Regions from separate parts of the Pelotomaculum isophthalicicum JI genome, predicted to be linked through region 2. Evidence: a T-box and tRNA genes for the amino acid it is inferred to sense, from the RefSeq annotation. Region 2 holds a T-box; the other holds one or more tRNA genes.
What was found. A T-box is a leader RNA that pairs with one kind of tRNA and senses whether it is charged. The one in region 2 lies ahead of thrS (threonine--tRNA ligase), so its partner is inferred to be a tRNA-Thr.
Positions count from the first base shown of each region.

Region 1 (3,421 bases), on a different contig from region 2:
AGCAAAAAGCCGTTAATCGTCTTGATGATTACTAAATTAGTAGTAGTAAAATTAACGTCGGGCTAAAATGGCTAAAAAACACAAAATGGCCTCCCGGGGCGATCCCCGGAGGCCTTGATTTTTTTGGAGATTTTACATTTTTGCGTTGGGTATTGTTGGTTGAATTTGTGGGTAATATTTTACATGGTAATATTCTCCACGGTAACGTTAACCATAATAACCCATATGACATATTATATTTTAAGACCGGTCAGGAAATCCATCCCCGAGAGGAGGGAATTCAAAATGGGCTTCGTAGAGAAAAAAGAAGAGGAATGCGATTGCCGCAATTGCCGCATTGAAATTAAGGATAGTATTGTCGTGATAATTTGTGGTGAAGTGGAAGTTGAGAAGTTAAAACATTGCCTTGGCTCATTAATGGAAGCAAAAGATAACAAATAGGAAGAGGAAAATACTTTTGCCTCTGCCGGTATGCCGTGGCGTATTTACGCTACGGCCTTTCTTATGTTTGCAGTAAACCTCTCCAGTTAAGCCAGGATTCGTGGTTCCCGGCTTATTTTATGGCAACTCCGGCTATTCAGACGTTGTTATATTCTTTCGATTACCCCATCTTGACATTATATTTATATGATTTCTACGTTTTTGAGCCGTATGGCCCGGTGATAGTTCACCCGGTTGGCCATATTTTGCATGTATCTCATTTTACCATTGCCAAAATCATAACCACCGGTAAATACCGATGGTTACAAACGTAGCCTTTATGTTAGTGTTTTTACAGTTTAAATGCAGCAGCCGCACATGCCCACGCCGAAAACGAGCAGGATGAAAATCAGGAAGATAATAAACGCTGGGCTACTAAAACAACCTGTGCCACAAGCTTCTTCCGCTTTAACTACTTGGGACTTAACTTCAGCCATGGAAATACCTCCTTATAAGGCTTTCATACTAAATACAGCCTCCGCAGCAACTCACTCCAAAGATGAGCAGGATAAAAATCAGGAAAACAATAAACCCGATGTTACCAAAACCTGTGCCGCATCCTGTGCCGCAACCTGCACCTACGCCGAATGCCATAAGAATCACCCCTTTTGCTTTTTTATATAATATGCAGGCAATGATTTATGTGTTAATCAATGGTTATGCACCCAAATTAATCTAGCAGCATAAGTTATATTAACAGTTGCTCCTTTTGTTCCATAGACCTCCTTGGCAAAAACCCGGTCCATCAATGGGCTGGGTTTTTGTTTTTCGGTTGGACTGTAGAAAAAGCCCGCCTTAAAGACGGGCAAAGAGAGGTGAAAGATGTTAAAAAGGTAAGGCGTACCAGGAGACATTAGGGTCATTAATAAAACAGCCTCCAGCTAAAACCCCGGAGGCCTTGATTTTCTTGGAGCTGATGGTGGGATTTGAACCCACGACCTGCGCATTACGAGTGCGCTGCTCTACCCCTGAGCCACATCAGCTTAATTAAATAAATTTTTAGTTAACAACTAGCGCATTTAATATTTTATCCGAACAAGTAGTTAAAGTCAACTTGCCTCCAATACTAGGTTACGGTAAATCCTTTCTTGATTGAATTGTCATGTGATAATTATGAAGATATTCACACAGTATGCTTCAATGTTGCCCCTATTGTACAAACAATTGATTTTGACATTTTATACGGTTTTTCCTACCTGAATGTCGTAAAAAATAGGACCATAGTCCTGTGATAATAGTTCTCCTTTCACATTTTCTTATTTTAAATAGCTGTTATAATATAGTAACAACGCAAACTGAAAAAGGCAAACATAGTGAAAACTATGGACGCAAAGCCACGGGTCTAAAGTATCGTGTAGTACCATGATAGCCGGGTTACCAGTAACCCCGGGATTCCTTTACAAAGAAGGGGTAGTATATGCGTTATATAAAAACATTTTACCCAAAAGTTCTATACTTCATTTTACCTTTCATAACCATATTTATTCTGATAAAATATAACACTCCAATGCTGGCCGCTGGAGTCGCCCTTTATTTAATGATGGGTTTCGACGATTCATCTAACAAGTTTTTATCCCGCTTCAGCGAAAAAGAGTATACCGTCAACATCACTGATTGGATGAAAAAAGAAGTTAGTCATAACTAAGTGTTATTGTAACTAATAAACATTAAGGTTACTGCAATTTAGGACTAAAGTCCTAAAAAATTGGGAAATTTTTCTCATGTAGGATAATTAAAAATAATTATAATTATTTTTAATACCTCCTTTAATATAATCACCCATCTAGAGGGGCTTTCTCCCCACCATTCCCTATTCCATAATACAGGGAATTTTTTTTATTGTTTTTAATTCATGGATATTATGCGGGAACACAGTTATTTTAGCTGAGAAAAAAATCCACCTTTGCAATAAGTAAAAATTCCTTTCAATTGATATTTTGGTAGTATAGAATATTAACTGAAATCTTAAAGGTGGGTGAAATCATACATGGATGCTCTTGAAAGCATTTTAAAGAAGATACCTTTTTTTAAAGACATAAACTATCCTTTACAAGACTTGGTTAAAAAAATGCGCCTAGAGCGTTTCGAAGAAAATACAGATATATTTTCTGAAGGAGAGCAAGGTTCAAGCTTATACCTAATCATATCAGGAAAAGTTTTAATATATGCAAAATCGACCACTGGACAGGAAATGGCTATCCAAACACTTGAACCGTCAGATTTTTTTGGGGAAATGAGTCTGTTAGACGGCGGATATCGCTCAGCCTGCGCCAGGACATTAGAAAAATCAATTATTTTTAGTCTGGAACGAAAAGACTTTCTAGAATTTCTAGATGATAACCCGAGAGCAGCTGTAAAAATAATTGAAACTTTAAGCAAAAGACTTCGACAATCAAATATCCGAAATAAAATATTAATTGAAACCAACCGCAAGTTAACTAACCAGGGTACCGACCAAAACCAGATTACCGCCGCCAATATACCCGTACAGTTCAATGACGAGCGACAAGAGCAGTTAACCAAGGAAACAAAAGAATTCAGCGTTAAAAAAGATACGTATGCCCCGGAAGAAAAAGAGGAAAACGGTTTCGCGGATATATTGGAACAGCATTTAAACGATGTCGAACATGCTGATGAGGAAGATGATAAGGCAGACGCCAAAAAAGAGATTGAGCAAAAAGAAATGTTGTATTATAAAAAAGCCGTTTGTCCAATTTGCAACGCTAAATTCGAAACACCGAAAGCTTTGTCAAAATACGTTCAATCCGTGAAGATGGATTATGATTTCTGTCAACACCACAAGTATATTAATCCGATTTATTATGAAATGAGTGTTTGTCCTATTTGTGGCTTTACCTATAACGAAGAGATCCAAGGAATGCGCTTAAAAAAAGAACAGTCGGAAGAAATAAAATCGCGCCTGATGACATTCTGGCAGAAT
Region 1 is NZ_JAKOAV010000001.1:163,400-166,820, reverse strand. It holds gene L7E55_RS00765 (hypothetical protein) at 286-441, shown strand; gene L7E55_RS00760 (hypothetical protein) at 780-917, opposite strand; gene L7E55_RS00755 (hypothetical protein) at 946-1,074, opposite strand; tRNA gene L7E55_RS00750 (tRNA-Thr) at 1,389-1,463, opposite strand; cyclic di-GMP riboswitch class I at 1,774-1,862, shown strand; gene L7E55_RS00745 (hypothetical protein) at 1,898-2,125, shown strand; gene L7E55_RS00740 (DUF2225 domain-containing protein) at 2,468-3,421, shown strand, end outside.
Region 1: it has a tRNA-Thr gene. The T-box ahead of thrS (threonine--tRNA ligase) is inferred to sense a tRNA for this amino acid. The anticodon was not compared.

Region 2 (3,421 bases):
CTCAGCGTGCCGGTCGGTGATAGGAATCACACGCACCTGGACCGGCGCCAGCCAGGTTGGAAAAGCCCCGGCAAAGTGTTCTGTCAGAATGCCGATAAATCTTTCAATACTGCCGAAAACCACCCTATGGATCATCACGGGCTGGTGTTTTTGACCATCCTCACCCACGTAGCTCAAGTTAAATTTCTCCGGCATCTGAAAGTCCAGCTGGATAGTGCCGCACTGCCAGGTGCGGCCAAGCGAATCTTCCAGATGGAAATCGATCTTGGGGCCGTAAAACGCTCCGTCCCCTTCATTGACTTTATATTTCAATCCCCTGGCGTCAAGAGCGTCCCGCAGCACATCGGTGGCCATATCCCAGATTTCATCCGATCCCATCGCTTTTTCAGGTTTTGTGGACAGTTCCACAAAGTAGTTAAAACCAAATACTTTATAAAAATCGTTTACCAAGTCGATAACCCCGATAATTTCCTCTTTAATCTGCTCCGGGAGCATAAAAATATGGGCATCGTCTTGAGTAAAGCACCGCACCCGCATCAAACCATGCAGCACGCCGGAAAGCTCGTGACGGTGCACCAGGCCCAGCTCGGCAAGCCTGATCGGCAGTTCGCGGTAACTGTGCAGCTTGTTCTTGTAGATCAGGATACTGCCCGGACAGTTCATCGGCTTAACCGCGTAATCACCTTCATCTATCTTCGTGAAATACATATTCTCGCGGTAGTGATCCCAGTGTCCTGAATTCTCCCACAAAGACCTGTTTAGAATAATCGGTGTGCGTATTTCCTGGTAGCCCCTCTTTTGATGTTCTTCCCGCCAATATTTCTCCAGTTCGTTACGCAGAATCATTCCCTTAGGATGGAAAAAAGGAAAACCAGGCCCCTCATCCATGATGCTGAACAAATCCAGTTCGGCTCCGAGCTTGCGGTGATCGCGCCGTTTGGCCTCTTCAATCCGGAAAAGATATTCATCAAGCATGGATTTTTTCGGAAACGATGTGCCGTAAATACGCTGAAGCATTTTGTTTCTCTCATTGCCCCGCCAATACGCGCCTGCCACGTTCATTAATTTTACAGATTTAAGTCTCCCGGTGGAAGGAACATGAGGTCCCGCGCATAAATCGGTAAAATCACCCTGTTTATAGAATGAGAGTACAGTGTCAGCCGGCAGGTCCTCGATCAATTCAACTTTGTAGTTCTGCCCGTTTTCTTTAAAGAAATCCAGGGCTTGCGTCCGGGGGAGTTCAAAACGCTCAAACGGATAATCGGCCTTGATTATGGCTTCCATCTCTTTCTCTATTTTACCCAAATCATCCGGTGTAAACGTTTCACTGGTATCAAAGTCATAATAATAGCCATCGGCGATAGCCGGCCCGATTGCGAACTTTGTGCCGGGAAACAACTTTTGCACCGCTTGCGCCATAACATGCGCGGTACTGTGGCGGTAAGCCCGTTTCCCCGCCTCATCTTCAAAGGAAAGAAACTCCACGGAAGCATCAGCCATCATGGGATTCGCCAAATCCATCAACTCGCCGTTCACTCTGGCGATAAGAGCCTCTTTGGCCAAGCGGGGGCTAGTGCTCTTCGCTATTTCAAAAAGAGTTGTTCCCGCCGGGTATTCTCTCTCTGCTCCATCAGGTAAAACAATTTTAATATTATCGACAGCACTCATTATTAACACTTCCCCCTAAAACATATTATTGCAAAATGAAAAACCCGCCTCTGACAACTGTCAGGGACGGGATATTCCCGTTTCCACCCTGATTAAGGGTATATACTTTCTTTTACGACAGTTAACGGCTGCCTCCGGCGCGGCTTACTGGTGATTTCAGCCGGCGGTTCCAAGGTGGTTTTCAACCCATAGTACCCAAAAGTGCTTGCAGCCGATGACACTTTCTCTCTGATGGCCAAGACAGGTCTACTCTTCCTTTTCAACACCTGTTTCTAATATTGATATTATTACAGCAGTATTATATTGATTAGCTGGATATTTGTCAATAAATCTAATGAAGTAGAAATTTCTAACATTTAATTATTCAATGGAGTACATAGTTCACAACCCGGGCATTCACTGACTCTGCCGTCAAATACTTTTTTTATGGTTTCTATCGTTGCCGAATACCTGTCATTCTTTTTATGATGAAAAATAATTTTCTGGGGGGCAATTGTAACAAGAGCACTTACCAACATATCTTCATAATTTATTTCGCTATCCATCATGTCAACCAAAAAACCACCCAGATAATCGCTCCTGACAGGTTGCGTCTTATCGTCATACAGCTTAAAAGCTCCAACGTTATTTATCAGGACATGAACCATATAAGCGCGAGGCTCTTGAATCTCCACAAAATATTTTAGTAATTCAATAAACTCTCTATATTCCCTTTCCAGAAGAAAGTCATCTACAGCTTTATCCGTCGCATCTTTTAATTCATTAATATATTCTTTAAGTCTGAACCGGATAAAACCATCAATGATAATACTGTTGTTAAGTTTTAAATAATCCAATATCTTATTAAGAATCCTTCTCTTTCTGTTAAACCAGTAAACCGATTTACGCGGCTCATTTGATTTCCTGTTAATGTGTTGCAACGCATAATTATATATTATTTTCTTTTCTTCATCCCCATAATAATAATAATTTTCACAGATAATATTTTTTAACAAAAAAACTTCCCAATGAGACAGAATAATATCAGATATTAAATCCGCCACATATTTCTTTATGATAATTTGAGGATCATCTTCCAACTGACAGTATTCCGGGAAACCGTCTAAACAACAAGAAAAAAAGGTAAACTTGCCATCTGACCTTTCTTCCAGATTAATCTTAAACCCATTTCTTTCAAATATCATTAATCCCCTGCCCAGTTTATCCTTTAACAAATCAATATGCTGCGTGGAACCTATAGAAATAATCTGGGCCACCGGCTATCACCACCTCTTGCAATAGTGTATGCGTGATTAATAAATTTTATATTAAATACGCAAATCTTCCAGCCGCTTTACCCTTTCGCTGATAGGCGGGTGAGTGCTGAATAAACGGTTTATTGATGCACCCGAAAACGGATTAATAATAAAAAGGTGCGATGTCGCGGGATTTACCTGCATCGGAATTCTATGAGCCGCACTCTCCAGCTTGAGCAAGGCGTTTGCCAGGCCTCCGGATTTGCCTGCTATACGGGCGCCGGTTTGATCAGCCAGGTACTCCCTCGAGCGGGAAATCGCCATTTGAATAATCAGCGCCGCTATCGGCGCTATAACAGCCAATAAGATCGCTCCAATAAAGCTGCCGCCACCCTCGTCGTCATCGCGGCCCATACCAAAAATAGCTCCCCATTGAATTATGTTCGCTATCATGGTAATCGCGCCCGCAAAAGCGGCAGCTATAGCGCCAATAAGAATATCTTTATTTCTTATGTGTG
Region 2 is NZ_JAKOAV010000016.1:18,486-21,906, reverse strand. It holds gene thrS (threonine--tRNA ligase) at 1-1,668, opposite strand, end outside; T-box leader at 1,728-1,940, opposite strand; gene ytxC (putative sporulation protein YtxC) at 2,025-2,924, opposite strand; gene L7E55_RS09505 (zinc metalloprotease HtpX) at 2,976-3,421, opposite strand, start outside.